3 regions of the Cupriavidus sp. 21MJTG02-4 genome follow, and region 2 is predicted to be linked to each of the others. Evidence: predicted binding sites of a transcription regulator. Region 2 holds the regulator's gene; each other region holds the start of a gene.
What was found. Region 2 encodes NrdR, which represses ribonucleotide reductase genes. Its sites were predicted from a motif close to CACNANATNTNGTG; they were not measured.
Positions count from the first base shown of each region.

Region 1: AC3FKH_RS03580 (ribonucleoside-diphosphate reductase subunit alpha) is a predicted target of NrdR. The motif match lies at 2,964-2,977, and genes of this name have one in related genera.
Region 3: AC3FKH_RS31080 (ribonucleoside triphosphate reductase) is a predicted target of NrdR. The motif match lies at 2,163-2,176, and genes of this name have one in related genera.

Region 1 is NZ_JBYOJP010000002.1:70,894-76,602, forward strand. Features, by position in the region: gene AC3FKH_RS03565 (sensor histidine kinase) at 1-436, shown strand, start outside; gene AC3FKH_RS03570 (sigma-54-dependent transcriptional regulator) at 462-2,075, shown strand; gene ampD (1,6-anhydro-N-acetylmuramyl-L-alanine amidase AmpD) at 2,072-2,683, shown strand; gene AC3FKH_RS03580 (ribonucleoside-diphosphate reductase subunit alpha) at 3,203-5,709, shown strand, end outside.
Region 2 is NZ_JBYOJP010000002.1:469,489-475,197, forward strand. Features, by position in the region: gene AC3FKH_RS05395 (pilus assembly protein) at 1-1,169, opposite strand, end outside; gene AC3FKH_RS05400 (pilus assembly protein) at 1,181-1,414, opposite strand; gene AC3FKH_RS05405 (hypothetical protein) at 1,443-1,772, shown strand; gene AC3FKH_RS05410 (PilW family protein) at 1,769-2,701, opposite strand; gene AC3FKH_RS05415 (hypothetical protein) at 2,698-3,066, opposite strand; gene nrdR (transcriptional regulator NrdR) at 3,300-3,764, opposite strand; gene glyA (serine hydroxymethyltransferase) at 3,908-5,155, opposite strand; ZMP/ZTP riboswitch at 5,282-5,383, opposite strand; gene ybgC (tol-pal system-associated acyl-CoA thioesterase) at 5,539-5,709, shown strand, end outside.
Region 3 is NZ_JBYOJP010000023.1:79,936-85,644, reverse strand. Features, by position in the region: gene AC3FKH_RS31095 (LysR substrate-binding domain-containing protein) at 1-265, opposite strand, end outside; gene AC3FKH_RS31090 (aldo/keto reductase) at 380-1,399, shown strand; gene AC3FKH_RS31085 (SRPBCC family protein) at 1,432-1,857, shown strand; gene AC3FKH_RS31080 (ribonucleoside triphosphate reductase) at 2,222-3,943, shown strand; gene nrdD (anaerobic ribonucleoside-triphosphate reductase) at 3,973-4,152, shown strand; gene AC3FKH_RS31070 (anaerobic ribonucleoside-triphosphate reductase activating protein) at 4,157-4,831, shown strand; gene AC3FKH_RS31065 (Bug family tripartite tricarboxylate transporter substrate binding protein) at 4,896-5,709, opposite strand, start outside.

The DNA.
Region 1 (5,709 bases), 400 kb from region 2:
CGACGTGGCACAGCCGGTGGTCTTCGACACCTCGCAGCTCCAGCAGGTGCTCGGCAACCTGCTCGACAACGCGTGGCGCTACTGCAGCCGCCTGCCGGGCGCCATCCGCCTGCTCGCGCACGCGCTGGACCAGCACCATGCCGAGTTGATCGTCTGGAACGATGGCACCGAGATTCCGCGCGAACACCAGCGCAGCCTGTTCGAGCCGTTCTTTACCAGCAATGCCCAGGGCACCGGGCTGGGCCTGTTCATGGCGCGCGAGCTGTGCGGCGCCAACGACGCACAGGTCCGCTACGGCACCATCGCGCTGGATGACCTGCTCGCGCGCACCGGCCTGCTGGCTGCCCCGCGCGATACACTGCCCGCCAAGGCCTTCGTGCTGACGCTGCGCATCGACACCGGCGATGCAATGCAGGCAGACACGCAGATCCATTGAACTTCCGCACCTGACACGCCGCTCCATGCCACCCAGAACGCCCGGCCCTGACCCGATCCTCGTCATCGATGACGAGGCAGACCTGCGCGAGCTGCTGGATATTTCCATCCGCCGCATGGGGCATGACGTGGTGCTGGCCGGCTCGCTGGCCGAAGCGCGCGAGAAGCTCGCGCAGCGCCGCTACAGCCTGGTGCTGACCGACATGCGCCTGGGCGACGGCCTGGGCATCGAGATCGTGCGGCAGCTGTCGGTTTCGCCGGAACGCGTGCCCGTGGCCGTCATCACGGCCTACGGTAGCGCCGACAACGCCGTCGAAGCGCTCAAGGCCGGCGCGTTCGACTACATCGCCAAGCCGGTGTCGCTGGACCAGCTGCGCAGCCTGGTGATGAACGCGCTGGGCCGCCAGCAGGCGCGCGAAGACCAGGACGCCGCCGCCAGTGCCGATGCCAGCCAGGGCGCCGACCGCGCCGCCGCGCTGCTGCCCGGCCACTCGCCGGCCATGCAGGAGGTGCGGCGCTCGCTCTCGCGGCTGGCGCGCAGCATGGCGCCGGTGGTGATCAGCGGCGAATCGGGCAGCGGCAAGGAGCGCGCCGCACACGCCATCCACGCTACCAGCGCGCGTGCCGCGCATCCGTTCGTGGCGGTGAACTGCGGTGCCATCCCGGAAAACCTGATGGAGTCCGAGTTCTTCGGTCACGTCAAGGGCGCGTTCACCGGCGCCGACGGCGAGCGCGGCGGCTTCTTCCAGTCGGCCAACGGCGGCACGCTGCTGCTGGACGAGGTGGCCGACCTGCCGCTGGCCATGCAGGTCAAGCTGCTGCGCGCGCTGCAGGAGCGCCGCGTGCGCAAGATCGGCGCCAGCCGCGAAGATGCCGTCGATGTGCGCGTGATGTGCGCGAGCCACAAGGATCTCGCCGCCATGGTCGCGGCTGGCCAGTTCCGGCAGGACTTGTACTACCGGCTCAATGTGCTCGAATTGCGCATGCCGACGCTGCGCGAGCGTGCCGAGGATATCCCCGTGCTCGCGCGCGCCATCCTTGAGCACCTGGCCGTGCGCTATGGCGATCCGCGCCCGCGCCGCCTGTCGCAGGCCGCGCTGGAGCGGCTGGTGGCTTATCCGTTCCCGGGCAATGTGCGCGAGCTGGAAAACCTGCTCGAACGCGCCTACGCGTTTGCCGAGTCCGAAGATATCCAGGTGGCCGACCTGGGCCCGCTCGACGCCAATATGGAACGCGCGGCGCTGCGTGCGGCACCGTCGCCGCTGACCCCGTACACACCGTGGGCCTTCGGCGGGGTGCCGGCGGGCATCATGCCGGCCGAGCCCGCCCCGGTCCCCATGCCGATCGTGCCGCAGCAGGCTGCAGCAACGCCCGAGGCGGAAGCCGTGGCCGTGGCTGAAGACGCGCCCGATGCCGCCGAGCGTGCCTGCCGCGGCGTGGCGTTCCCGATCGATCTCCAGGCCCGGCTCGAGAATGTCGAGCGCGAGATCATCCTGCAGGCGCTGGCGCAAACCAGCTTCAACCGCACGGCCGCCGCGCCGCTGCTGGGTTTGAACCTGCGCCAGCTTCGCTATCGCATCCAGCAGCTTGGTATCCGCGATGGGCGGGACGAACGCGACGAAGGGGAGGGCGCGGCATGACGGCTCCGGTTTCCGGCCCCGTCCCAGCCAGCTTCCTGCCGGACGCCGAAGGCTGGGTGCCGGCCGCGCGCCGCGTGCCATCGCCCAATTACGACGAGCGGCCTACGGGCATGCCCGTCGACCTGGTCGTGCTGCACAACATCAGCCTGCCGCCGGGCCAGTTCGGCAGCGATGACATTGAAGCCTTCTTCCAGAACCGGCTCGACCCGGACCGCCACCCGTTTTTCGCCACGATCCACCAGGTGCAGGTGTCCGCGCACTTCCTGATCCGGCGCGATGGCGAACTCGTGCAGTTCGTGCCTTGCGGCAAGCGTGCGTGGCATGCCGGGCTGTCCGATTTCTTCGGCCGGGTCCGTTGCAACGATTTTTCAGTCGGCATCGAGATCGAAGGCGCCGACGACCAGCCGTTCACGGCCGCCCAGTACGCCACCACCGCCACGCTGGTGAAGGCCCTGCGCGCCACATTGCCGGTGCAGGCGATTGCCGGCCACAGCGACATCGCCCCGGGCCGCAAGACCGACCCGGGACCCCACTTCGACTGGGACCGTTTCGCGCGTCTCGCCGACGTTCCGGAAAACCTGTTACCCTTCCGCCCCTCGCACAGTTAAGGTGCTTGCGGGGCCGCCAAGCTGTTGCCACAGCACCATGTCGGCACGATGTCACATGCCAAATCCCCACGTCGGTGTGGGGCTATCGGACGCGCCGCCCGGATAAAAAAAATTTCCAAAAAATGTGCGTCTGCGAACGACTTGGCGCGATCCCTTGTCGTAGCGCGGTTCCCGGGAATGTGGCGCTGCCGCACTTGTCATCGGGGTGTCGCAACCACGCTTGTCAAGACTGGTCATCCGGATTTCTTTCACTATACTTAGCCCAGTTTTCCGCAGTGACCACTATATCTAGTAGTTCAACCGGGGAGCTGGCCTAGCAGTGAAGGGTTGCTGTCGCAGACGTGGCGATAGTGGTTGAAACCCTGATGTGGGGTCAGCGCATCACAAGAGTCCCTGGCGAAATGTTTAGCAAACGGCAGTCAGTCCCACCGCCAACCCTGTGCGGCAGGACACTTTCGCAGCCCATTTCGCCAGGGACTCTTTTGTCTCTTAAAACAGGCTAAAAAGACAGGAGTTCTTATGCAGACGGCCCAGAACGAAATCACCACGGGCGCAGCGGGCGCCGCCGGTATTGCAGGTACCGAGCAACAGGCCCCCGCGACCCAAGCCGGCACGACGAACTACCAGGATTACAAGATCATCCGCCGCAACGGCGCCGTGGTGGCGTTCGAGCCGTCCAAGATCAACGTCGCCATGACCAAGGCCTTCCTCGCCGTGAACGGCGGGCAGGGCGCGGCTTCCGCGCGTGTGCGCGAGATCGTCGAGCAACTGACGCACGCCGTGGTGCGCGCGCTGGTGCGCAGCCGCCCGAGCGGTGGCGCGATCCATATCGAAGACGTGCAGGATCACGTCGAACTGGCCCTGATGCGCTCGGGTGAGCACGAAGTGGCCCGTTCCTACGTGCTGTACCGCGAAAAGCGCGCCCAGGAGCGTGCCAGTGCCAGCGCGCAGGCCGTCGCCCGCGTGCAGGAAGCCGGCATCCAGTTCAACGTGAGCGACGCCGGCGTGAGCAAGCCGCTGGACATCGTCGCGCTGCACGCGCTGCTCGATAACGCCTGCGCCGGCCTGGGCAAGGCCGTCAGCGCCGAGCCGATCCTCAAGGAAACGCTGAAGAACCTGTACGAAGGCGTGCCGATGACGCAGGTGTACGACTCCGCCATCCTGGCCGCGCGTACCCTGATCGAAAAGGACCCGGACTACAGCCAGGTCACCGCCCGTATCCTGCTGCACACCATCCGCAAGGAAATCCTGGGCGCCGAAGTGACGCAGGCCGAAATGACCACGCGTTACGCCGAGTACTTCCCCAAGTTCATCGCCCGCGGTATCGCCGCCGAGCTGCTGGACGAGAAGCTGGCCACCTTCGACCTGGCCCGCCTGGGCGCCGCGCTGGACGCCGGCCGCGACTTCCAGTTCAACTACCTGGGCCTGCAGACGCTGTATGACCGCTACTTCCTGCACATCGAAGAGACCCGCATCGAGATGCCGCAGGCATTCTTCATGCGCGTCGCCATGGGCCTGGCCCTCAACGAAACCGACCGCGAAGCGCGCGCCATCGAGTTCTACCAGCTGCTGTCGTCGTTCGACTTCATGTCGTCCACGCCGACCCTGTTCAACTCGGGCACCCAGCGCTCGCAGCTGTCGTCGTGCTACCTGACCACCGTCTCGGACGACCTGGAAGGCATCTACGAAGCGCTCAAGGAAAACGCGCTGCTGTCCAAGTTCGCCGGCGGCCTGGGCAATGACTGGACCAACGTGCGCGCACTGGGCTCGCACATCAAGGGCACCAACGGCAAGAGCCAGGGCGTGGTCCCGTTCCTGAAGGTGGTGAACGACACCGCCGTGGCCGTGAACCAGGGCGGCAAGCGCAAGGGCGCCGTCTGCGCCTACCTGGAAACGTGGCACCTGGACATCGAAGAATTCCTGGAGCTGCGCAAGAACACCGGCGACGACCGCCGCCGCACCCACGACATGAACACGGCCAACTGGATTCCGGACCTGTTCATGAAGCGCGTGATGGAAAACGCCGAATGGACGCTGTTCTCGCCGTCCACCTGCCCGGACCTGCACGACAAGGTCGGCAAGGAGTTCGAAAAGGCTTACCTGGGCTACGAAGCCAAGGCCGCCAACGGCGAACTGAAGCTGTTCAAGAAGGTTCCGGCCATGCAGCTCTGGCGCAAGATGCTGGGCATGCTGTTCGAAACCGGCCACCCGTGGATCACCTTCAAGGATCCTTGCAACATCCGCAGCCCGCAGCAGCACGTCGGCGTCGTCCACAGCTCCAACCTGTGCACGGAAATCACGCTGAATACCAACGACAGCGAAATCGCCGTGTGCAACCTGGGTTCGGTGAACCTGGTGGCCCACCTGGCCAAGCAGGCTGACGGCTCGTACGCGCTCGACCACGCCAAGCTGCAGAAGACCATCCGCACCGCCATGCGGATGCTGGATAACGTCATCGACATCAACTACTACGCTGTCGAGAAGGCCCGCAACTCCAACCTGCGCCACCGTCCGGTCGGCATGGGCATCATGGGCTTCCAGGACTGCCTGCACGTGCTGCGCACGCCGTACTCCAGCGACGCCGCGGTGAAGTTCGCCGACACCTCGATGGAAGCCGTGTGCTACTACGCCTACCAGGCCTCCACCGAGCTGGCCGAAGAGCGTGGCCGCTACGAGACCTACACCGGCTCGCTGTGGGACCGCGGCATCCTGCCGCAGGACTCGCTCAAGCTGCTGGCCGAAGAGCGCGGCGGCTACCTGGACGTGGATCTGTCCAGCAGCATGGACTGGGACAGCCTGCGCGCCCGCATCAAGCAGCACGGCATGCGCAACTCGAACTGCATCGCGATCGCGCCGACCGCCACGATCTCGAACATCATCGGCGTGTCCGCCTGCATCGAGCCGACGTTCCAGAACCTGTACGTCAAGTCCAACCTGTCGGGCGAGTTCACCGTGGTCAATGACTACCTGGTGCGCGACCTGAAGGAACGCGGCCTGTGGGACGAAGTGATGGTTGCCGACCTGAA
Region 2 (5,709 bases):
AAGTGCCAGAGTTGGCCGATGTCGTCGGTGGCATAGATAGCCAGCGTCCCGCCGGTCATGCCGCTCAGGACGCTGACGCCCAATAGTGCCGATGTCACGGGGGCGCCGGTGCAATCGCGTTCTGGCAGCGGCCAGGTCAACGCGGCATCGGACGCGGCGCCTTCCAGTGGTATCAGGGCCAGGCCCGGTCGGGATGCCGGGCTGTCGGCGCGTGCTTCGACGGTCGTGACGGCGAACCACCGGACCCCTTCGTCCCCGGCAAGGGCAGCGGCGCGTACCGGGCCGCGGGCGGAAAGCGGCAGGGCAGGTGTTGCGGTGATTTCCCATTGAAGCGCGATCGGCACCAGGTCTGTCGGGGCGGTGATATCGAGCGCAAATATGACGGGCGCGCCATCCCCTTCAGCCTTGGCCGGGATCGCACATAGCAGCACGGTGCGCCATTCACGATGGATCACGACGTCGGCGGCCTCCGGACGGGGGCAGGGTACGGTGGCGAGCGGACTCTTCGGGTCGGCCATGTCGAGCGCCTGCGCCAGCAAGGTCCGCGGCAGGTAGGCGGCAAGCTCCTTGCCATCGATCGCGTCGAACCCATGCAGCCAGGCGTCCGTGGTGCCGAGCCAGACCATATGTGGCCGTTTGCCATATCGCTCCCGGAACGCGGCATGGCCGGATTTTCCCGGTTGCCATGCCGGTGGACGAACGACGAGCAAGCGTGCGCCCCGGGCATTGGCCATGCGCGTTTCGCGCGGACGCAAGGCGCCGTTGGTGCGTTCGCCGCGCAGCCACGCCAGCTTGTCCTGCCCGGATACGCCGTTTTCCGCATCCGGTGCCGCCCCGGGCTGTGTTGCCGCATCGCGTGCCGAGTCCTGCAGCGGTACCAGGCGTTCCGGATCGTGGCCGGTCGGGGCGATCGACGTGTAAAGACGCCGGGACGCTACCGGGTACGCGTCGAGCGATGCGCCGGCCTCCCAGAGTCGCGCGTGGGATACCGGCCCCGTGGCCTGCTGCTGCGGACTCCACCCAAGTGCATCAAGGCGGCCGGTCCAGGGGTAAGCGCCATTTCGAAGCTGATAGGCCAGGGGAAGATTGCCGGCGGGCAGGTCCGGACTTGTGCCGGACCAAGCTGTCCCAGACAGCGGCAAGAGCCAGGCCAGGACAAGGATGATCATGCGGTGCGGGCTCATGGCTGAATCACGCTCTGGACTACGGCGGTCGTATCCCGGCTGCGGCCGAAGCCGATTGCCGTGACACGGAAGCGCGTTGCGGGCCGTTCCTGGCCGTAACCGTCGAAGGTCGCGGCGTCGCCGATCAGCTCGGCGACATAGCGCGGCGCGATGGCCGTTCCGGCGATGCCTTCCGGCAACCCCGGCATTGTCTTGCCGGTGAACGTGCCGAACGGCAACGCCGACATCATCGGGGGACCCTGTGCCCGACAGCCACGCTTGCCATACGGGCATGTCATCGGGCGCCGGGACGCAGACCCCGGCCTGCATGCCCGAGCCGCAAGTCCCGCTTGCCGGCAGCGGCTCGAGACGGCCGCGCGGGCCGCTGCCTGCGGCGGCTGTCAACACGTCCGCTTCGCCATCGAGCAGCGCCACTTCGGCCGCGCGGAAGGCGATTTCGCGATCGAGCTGCAAGGTGGCGAGCTGGCGCGTGGAGAGCAGGAACTGCAGTGCGGCCGCGGCGGTGAATACCGCGAGCAGCAGGAGCATTGCAGCGAACAGCAGCGTCGCGCCGCCATGTCTGTGGATGCGGAACGTGGTCCGGGTTAGCACAATGTCTCCTGGCAGCGCGGGGCATTGCGCAGGCGGATGGTCGTGGCGAAGATCCGCCACGCGTTCCGGTCATGGCCGGGGAGCCTGTCGATCACGTCAGCCATCGCGTTGTCGACGTACGCATGGGCGGTCGTTGCCGGTATGCCCGCCGTGGCAGCCCCGCGACGCTCCAGGCGCAGGGCCAGTGCCACCTGCACCGCCACCACACGATGCCATGCGTCGTCGCCCATGGCGCTGACCTGGTCCGCGCGCAGGAAGGTGCCGGATGGTCTGCCGCTGCGGGACTCCATGGCGTAACGAACCTGCATCGATTCCACGCCACGCACCATCGCGCCGGAGGTCCAGCCGCTGCCGTCGATCCGTCCGTTGCGGCGCGCCGGATATCGGCATAGCAATTGGGGCTCGCCGTCGCTGGCGGTGGCCACGTAGACGAGATTCGCCGCAACGTAGCCAGTTTCCGCGATGGCGTCCAGGCTCTGTGCGGCAACGGCATAGCCACTGCAGTCGATCATCGTCTGGTCTGGCATGGTGCGTTCGCGCGCGTGGCCGCTGCCGCTGAAGCGGACCAGCAACGCGTCGCTGCCCCCGATACCGGATTTACCGCACGCCGGGATAGCTGCCATGGACGGCTGGCCGCAGTCATCCGCACCGCTGATCGCCGGAGCGGCCGGCGCCCTGGCGGCCGGATCCGGCCGCCAGCCGCCTTGCCGGATCAGGAGGGAAAGAATACTCAGCGCGCGCTGCCCACGTTCTTCCAGCAAGGCGCGCTCCGCGGTGGCGAGATAGGCGGCGCGGCATAGCAGGAACGCTGTGCCCGCGACTGCGATGACCACCAGCCCCAGCGCCAGGCCGACCATCATTTCCGTGAGCGTGAAGCCATGCGCCGGCAGAAGGCGCAAATGGCCCCGTGCAAGACGTGATCTCATGGCTGTATCCACAATGCGATGCCGCGCAACGTGGCCGCGGAGTCCCCGGCGCCAACGGCCAGCCTGGCAATCGCCAGCTTGCTGGTCAGCGCGCATGGGGGTTGGCCACAGCCCTCGGCGGACGTCGGATCGGGCCGGTTCATCGGGACCATGCCCAGCGCCGCGATCTCCGCGATTTCTCCGGTGGTTCGCATGGCGTGGGCGAGTTGCTCATGGCCGCGCAGCCGTGCCAGTGCCGTGGTCCCCACGCTGGCCAGCGGGATCAGGCCGGCGCTGACGATCAACAGGGCGCAGAGCGACTCGGCCAGGGCATAGCCGCGGCTGTGACGGCAACAGGAATGAAGCGGGCGAAGACGAGGCTGCATGGCGCGGTGAGGATGGCGGTGAGGCCATCAAGGTACCGCGCTGCACAGCGCCAATCCGTGGGCAAACGTAGTGAAACTGGCAAATTTGGTTGCGAGACGACGCCGTTACGCAACCTCGATATTCAGAAATGTCTACTCGATATGTGCGGGATGCGGAGCGCCTGGTGATCACGACGCTCACACTGTCCACGGACGAGTGCGTCGTCGGGATCAGCTCCTACGCTGAACGCTGGCTAGCGCTTGCTGTTTCCTGCCGTTACCTCGGCCAGCACATCGGAAAACTCGGCGACGTCCTCGAAGCTGCGGTACACGGAAGCAAAGCGGATATAGGCGATCTTGTCGAGCTTGCGCAGTTCGCGCATGACGAGTTCACCGACCTGGCTGCTCGGAATTTCCTTCTCGCCAAGCGCCAGCAGCTTTTCTTCGATGCGGGTGATGGCTTCGTCGATGGCCTCGGCGGAAACCGGGCGCTTGCGCAGCGCCAGGCGCATCGAATCCTTCAGCTTGGCGCGGGTGTAGTCCACGCGCGAGCCGTTCTTCTTGACGATGGCCGGGAAGAACAGTTCGATCCGTTCGTAGGTGGTGAAGCGGCGGTCGCAGGCTTCGCAGCGTCGGCGCCGGCGCACGGCGTCGCCGTCTTCCGACATGCGCGTGTCGAGCACCTGGGTATTGGAATGTCCGCAAAAGGGGCATTTCATGCCTGACCACCTTCAGAGTAAAGCCCCGTCGCCTTGGTATCTTGTCCTTCTGCGGCAACCGGGCGGGTTGGCGAGGCCCGCAGGCGGCACGATGGCGCGCCCGCGGGGCTGCCGGCCGCCCTCGCGGGCGGCCTTGCGCGGCATCAGCCGTAGACCGGGAAACGCTTGGTCAGTGCCGACACCTGCTCGCGCACGCTGGCGATGTTGCCGGCGTCGTGCGGATTGTCCAGCACGTCGGCGATCAGGTTGCCGACGATGCGCGCTTCTTCTTCCTTGAAGCCGCGCGTGGTCATGGCCGGCGAGCCAACGCGGATGCCCGAGGTCACGAACGGCTTTTCCGGATCGTTCGGGATGGCGTTCTTGTTCACGGTCAGGTGCGCTTCGCCCAGGATGCGCTCGGCTTCCTTGCCGGTGATGTTCTTGGCGCGCAGGTCGACCAGCATCACGTGGCTTTCGGTGCGGCCCGAGACAATGCGCAGGCCGCGTGCGATCAGCGTTTCGGCCAGCACGGCGGCATTCTTGACCACCTGTTCCTGGTAGGTCTTGAACTCCGGCGTCAGCGCTTCCTTGAACGCCACGGCCTTGCCGGCGATCACGTGCATCAGCGGACCACCCTGGATGCCCGGGAAGATCGACGAGTTGATGGCCTTCTCATGCTCGGCCTTCATCAGGATCACGCCGCCGCGCGGGCCGCGCAGGCTCTTGTGCGTCGTGGTGGTGACGAAGTCGGCGTGCGGCACCGGGTTCGGGTAGACGCCCGCGGCGATCAGGCCGGCGTAGTGGGCCATGTCGACCATGAAATAGGCACCGATCGACTTGGCAACCTTGCCGATGCGCTCGAAATCGATGCGCAGCGCGAAGGCCGAGGCGCCCGCGATGATCAGCTTCGGCTTCTTCTCTTGCGCGAGCTTTTCCAGCGCGTCGTAGTCGATGTCTTCCTGCGCGTTCAGGCCGTAGCTGACCACGTTGAACCACTTGCCGCTCATGTTCAGGGCCATGCCGTGGGTCAGGTGACCGCCTTCGGCCAGGCTCATGCCCATGATGGTGTCGCCCGGCTTCAGCACGGCGAAGTACACGCCCTGGTTGGCCTGCGAACCCGAGTTCGGCTGCACGTTGGCGGCTTCGGCGCCGAACAGTTCCTTCACGCGATCGATGGCGAGCTGCTCGACGATGTCGACGTACTCGCAGCCACCGTAGTAGCGCTTGCCGGGATAGCCCTCGGCGTACTTGTTGGTCAGTTGCGAGCCCTGCGCGGCCATCACGGCCGGCGAGGTGTAGTTTTCTGAGGCGATCAGCTCGATGTGGTCTTCCTGGCGCTGGTTTTCCTTCTGGATAGCGGCAAAGACCTCGGGGTCGATCTGGTCGATCGTATAGCGGCTGCGTTCGAACATGGCGAAACTCGTCTGAAAAAAGGGAATCCGATTACTGCATCGGGGTAGGGCGCGCGGGGAAAGCGATTGGCGGCCGGCACCGGCGGAACCATACGAACCGTCGGTGCAGGGCGCACCCTGCTTCCCATTCGCTGCCCAGGCGAGCGGCAGGCGCTTGAAACTTCACGCCAGAGAACTTGCGCTTCCTCGTGGTAGTACCCACTGACATCGCCAGTCGCGCAAGATGGAATGGTTGGGCGCAGTGTAGCGTGAGGCGGGGATTTGCCGCAAGCCGCGCCCCATGGCCCGCAACGCCAGGCCCGGCGCGGGCCGCAACTTGCTGTTGCAAACTCGTCCTGCGGGTTAACACCGAAGCTGTCTCGCTGTCCGTTACAATCCCGGCCATGACAAACTTTGCCTGGACCCTGCGGGTGTACTGGGAAGACACCGACGCCGGCGGCGTAGTGTTCTACGCCAACTATCTGAAGTTCTTCGAGCGCGCCCGGACCGAGTGGCTGCGCTCGCTGGGTGTCGAACAGCAGGCGCTGGCCGATGAGGCCGGCGTGGTCTTTATC
Region 3 (5,709 bases), on a different contig from region 2:
CGCGGCCCAGTCGCCGCGCCAGCGATTCGAGCCGGTTGGCATGCGTCAGCAAGGCGCGGGTCTCGGCCAGGAACGTGCGGCCGTCGCGCGTGAGCCGGATACGTTGCTGGGAGCGTTCGAACAGCACCAGCCCGAGCTTTTCCTCGAGCTGGGCAATCTGCCGGCTAAGTGGCGATTGAGAGATATGGAGCCGTTCGGCGGCGCGTCCGACGTGCTCGTCTTCGGCCACGGCCACGAAATAGTGAAGTTGGCGGATATCCAGCATGTCCAGTCCTGAATTTCAGACCTCTAGGGAATCAAGTCTTTCAAATTCTGTCTTGGACAGACTTAACTTGCAACCCTAGACTGCCTTCACCCCAACTTAATTTGTGGAGCAGTCATGAGCATCAAGGACAAACTGGCCGGTAACGTACTCGGCTTTGGTACCGCCCCGCTGGGCAATATGTTCCGCGACATACCGGAATCGGAGGCGCAGGCCACCGTGGACGCGGCGTGGGCGCAAGGCGTGCGCTACTACGACACCGCGCCGTTCTACGGCGCGGGCCTGGCCGAAATCCGGCTGGGCGAGGCGCTGTCCCGGCAACCGCGGGATGAATACGTGCTCAGCACCAAAGTCGGCCGCCTGATCCTGGACGAAGTCGAAGACGCCAGCGCGCGGGCGCTGGGCGAGAAAAGCGGCCTGTTTGCCGCCGGCCGCCCGAACAAGCTGGTCAACGACTACTCGGCGGACGCCACGCTGCGCTCGATCGAGGACAGCCTGAAGCGGATGAAGGCCGACCGCCTGGACATCGTGTGGGTCCACGACATCGCCCAGGACTTCTACGGCGACGAGTGGCTGGGCTATTTCGAGACCGCCCGCAAAGGCGCTTTCAAGGTGCTGACCCGGCTGCGCGAAGAGGGCGTGATCAAGGCCTGGGGCCTGGGCGTGAACCGCGTGGAGCCGATCGAACTGACGCTGGACCTGACCGAAGCGCAGCCGGACGGCTTCCTGCTGGCGGGCCGCTATTCGCTGCTCGACCACGAGCGCGCGCTGCAGCGCCTGATGCCGAAGGCCGCGGAGCGCAAGACCGAGATTGTGGTTGGCGGCCCGTACAGCTCGGGCATCCTGGCCGGCGGCTCGCACTTCGAGTACCAGAAGGCGCCGCCCGAGATCATCAGCAAGGTCGAGCGCATCAAGGCGATCGCGCAACGCCATGGCGTCAGCATCAAGGCCGCCGCGCTGCAGTTCGTGCTGGCCAACCCGGCGGTCGCCGCCGTGGTCCCCGGTGCAAGCCGGCCCGAGCGCATCGCCGAGGACACCGCCGCGCTGAAGGCGGTCATTCCCGCCGATTTCTGGCGCGAGTTGCGCGAGCAGCACCTGGTCGCGGCAAATGCGCCGCTGCCTGGCGACAGCAACTGATCCGGGACCACATTCGATTCAAGGAGTCCATCATGGCACAAGCGTCTGCAATGATCACGCTGCCGGTAGCACCGGACCGCGTCTGGCAACTGATTGGCGGCTTCGATTCGCTGCCCGACTGGCTGCCGTATATCCCCAAGAGCGAACTGAGCGAGGGCGGCCGTGTGCGCAGCCTCGTCAATCCGGACGGCGATGCCATCGTCGAACGTCTGGAGGCCTTTGACCAGGGCGCGCGCAGCTACACCTACTCGATCCTGAAGGCGCCGTTCCCCGTCACCGGCTACCGCTCCACGCTGCGCGTGGTCGGCATCGACGGGGACCAGGCCTCGCGCGTCGAATGGTCTGGCCAGTTCACGCCGGCCGGCGTGAGCGATGACGACGCATCGCGCCTGTTCGAGGGCATCTACCGCGATGGCCTGGCGGCGCTGCAGGCAACGCTGAGCCAGGGCGCCTCATGAGGCCGCTGATGGCCTTGTCAATGGCTCTAGCCGCCATGCTCGGCATGCTGCCGCCGTCGCCGGCGCAGGCGTCTGCCGGCATGCCTGGCGAGGCACGCGCGCTGTTCCCATACGCAGAGTAGAACCGGTCCGGCGCCTGCCGGATCGCCTCGGGTGCAGAGGAAACTCCTTCCGGGGCGGTGGCGATGGCGCCGGACCATCGCACGCCCGCGCCGAGGCCGCCTTGCACCTTGCCGGCGCCACCAATGCCCCGTCAGCTGTCCTCTTCCGTATCGCGTGAAACTCACCCGTTTGATCTTGCGCAACGCTATATATAGTGGATGGTAAATAATGCATCCCCATATCTAGTGTTTTTAGGGGCGCAATGGGATCTCATCCACACCGTACCCTCGTCGACGTGGAATCGTCCGTCAACGAGTACCTGAACCGCGAGGACTGGCGCGTCAACGCCAATGCAAACCAGGGCTACTCGCTCGGCGGGCTGATCCTCAACGTGGCGGGCAAGGTCACCGCCAACTACTGGCTGTCCCATGTCTACGCGCCGCAAGCCGGGGCGGCCCATCGCGAGGGCGACCTTCACATCCACGATCTCGACATGCTGTCCGGCTACTGCGCCGGCTGGTCGCTGCGCACGCTACTGCATGAAGGGTTGAATGGCGTGCCCGGCAAAGTGGAAGCAGCACCGCCGCGGCACATGTCGAGCGCGGTCGGGCAGATCGTGAACTTCCTTGGCACCATGCAGAACGAGTGGGCCGGGGCGCAGGCGTTCTCGTCGTTCGATACCTATATGGCCCCCTTCGTGCGCAAGGACAGCATGTCCTACGCCGAGGTCCGGCAACACATGCAGGAACTGATCTACAACCTCAACGTGCCGTCGCGCTGGGGCACGCAGACTCCGTTCACCAACCTCACGTTCGACTGGACCTGCCCCGAAGACCTTCGGGAACAGGTGCCGGTGATCGGCGGCGAGGAGATGCCATTCCGCTATGGCGACCTGCAGGCCGAGATGGACGTGATCAATCGCGCCTATATCGAAGTCATGACCGAAGGCGATGCCCTTGGCCGCGTCTTCACCTTCCCGATTCCCACCTACAACATCACGCCGGACTTCCCCTGGGAAAGCGAGAATGCCGCGCGGCTGTTCGACATGACGGCCAAGTACGGATTGCCTTATTTCCAGAACTTCCTGAACTCCGAGCTCAAGCCGAACATGGTGCGGTCCATGTGCTGCCGGCTCCAGCTCGATCTGCGCGAACTGCTCAAGCGCGGCAACGGCCTGTTCGGCAGCGCGGAGCAGACTGGCTCGCTGGGCGTGGTCACCATCAACTGCGCCCGGCTGGGCTATCTGAATGCAGGCGACGAAGCCGGCCTGTTGCAGCGGCTCGATAACCTGCTCGATATCGGCCGCGATTCGCTCGAAGCCAAGCGCGAGCTGATCCAGAAGCTGATGGACCAGGGCCTGTTCCCGTACACCCGGCGCTATCTCGGCACGCTGCGCAATCACTTCTCGACGCTCGGGGTGAACGGCCTCAACGAGATGATCCGCAACTTCACCGACGATACCCACGACGTCACCACGGACTGGGGTCGCGGCTTCGCCCTGCGCGTGCTCGACCATGTGCGCGCGCGCATTGTCGAATACCAGGAAGCGACCGGCCATATGTATAACCTGGAGGCCACGCCGGCCGAGGGCACCACCTATCGCTTCGCGCGGGAGGACCGCAAACGCTGGCCCGGCATTCTGCAGGCCGGTACGGCGGAGCAGCCTTACTACACCAATTCGTCGCAGCTGCCGGCCGGCTTCACCGATGATCCTTTCGAAGCCCTGGCGCAGCAGGAAGCGCTGCAAGCCAAATACACCGGCGGGACCGTGCTGCATCTCTACATGGGCGAGCGCCTGTCCAGCGGCGAGGCGTGCAAGCGCCTGGTACGCCGGGCGCTGGAAAATTTCCGCCTTCCATATATCACGGTCACGCCCACGTTTTCGATCTGCCCGACGCATGGCTACCTGGCCGGCGAGCACGTCTATTGCCCGAAGTGCGACGAGGATGTTCTCGCCCGCAAACGCCTGCAGCAAGCCGCATGAATTTCCCAACCCCAGCAAGGAGAACCGCCATGATCAGCCAACCGCAACGCCTGAAAGCCACCGTCGAACTCGAGGAACATGAACGCCAGCGCTGCGAAGTCTGGACGCGCGTGATGGGGTATCACCGTCCCGTCGCCAGCTTCAACACCGGCAAGAAGGGCGAGCACGCCGAGCGCCGCTTCTTTGCCGAGCAGCGCTGCGCGGCCTGATGCCATGGGTAGCCTGCGCATCGGCGGCCTGACGCCACTGACCAGCATCGACTTTCCCGGCCGGCTTGCCGCGGTGGTGTTCTGTCAGGGTTGCCCGTGGCGCTGCGGCTACTGTCATAACGCCCACCTGATTTCTCCGCGCGGGCGCGACCTGCTGCCATGGAATCAGGTGAGGGATTTCCTGGCGAACCGGCGTGGCCTGCTGGACGGCGTGGTGTTCTCCGGCGGCGAGCCCACGCTGCAGGCATCGCTGCCCGATGCCGTGCGCGAAGTCCGCGCCATGGGGTTGCAGGCGGCCCTGCACACCGCAGGCATGTACCCGGAGCGGCTCGCGTCAGTGCTGCCGCTGATGGACTGGATCGGCATCGATATCAAGGGGCCGGCACATCGCTACGACGCGATCACCGGCACGCCCGGCAGCGGCTCACGCGTGATGGCATCGCTGGATCTTGTCGTCGCTAGCGGCGTGGACTACGAATGCCGCACCACGTGGGATCCGGCGCTGTTCAGCGAAGACGAACTTGACGGTCTCGTCGGTACACTGGCGGCGCGTGGCGTCCGTCATTGGGCTTTGCAGCCGCGTGGCACGGCGGGCATACCCTGCGTCGCCACGGCCGATATCGCCCGCCGATTGAAAGCCGCGTATCCGCAAATCTCCATGCGGCTGCCTGCTGCGTGAGCGACACGACGGCCGTCCTTGCGTTGAACGGCCAAGCGTGTCGCCACGCCGGAATCAAACGCCATTACTCCGGCTGAATTCCCGCTTCCTTCACTACCTTGCCCCACTTCGCGAGGTCCGATTTGATCAACGCCGCATACTCCTGCGGCGTGCCGCCTTGCACGTCGATGCCCGCCGTTTCCAGCTTGGCCCGCACCTCCGGAAGCTTCAGCGCCGCGTTGATCTCTGTGTTCAGCCTGGCCACGATCTCCCTGGGCGTGCCCGCCGGCGCGAGGAAACCACCGTTGGTGTTGGCGTCATAGCCCTTGAGCCCTTGTTCCTCGGCGGTGGGGACATTGGGCAACGCCTTGGACCGCTTGCGCGTGGAGACGGCCAGTGCGCGCACATTGCCCGATTTCACCTGCTCCTGAATCGCGCTGATGGTGTCGATGTAAAGCACCGTGCGGCCGGCGATCAGGTCGGGATGTGCCGCGGACGAGCCCTTGTAAGGCACCAGCAGCACCGGCGCACCACTGACCATGCGGAACATCTCGGCGGCCATTTCCTGCGCGCTGCCGCGACCCGACGTGGCCACCTTCGCTTCGGCCGGATTGGCCTTCATCCAGCTCACCAGCTCGGGCACCGTCTTCGCCGGCAGCTTGGGGTAGGCCGCGAACACCAGCGGGATCTCGTGCGTGTAGACGATCGGCTCGAAGCTCTTCTCAGGATCCCAGCCGAGATTCTTGAACAGGAACTTGTTGATGTTGTGGCTGCCGCCGACGATGCCGATCGTGTAGCCATCGGGCTTGGCATTGGCCAGGACCGCGGTGCCCAGGTTGTTGGAGGCGCCGGGGCGGTTCTCGACGATGAACGGTTGGCCGAGCTTTACCGACAGCTTC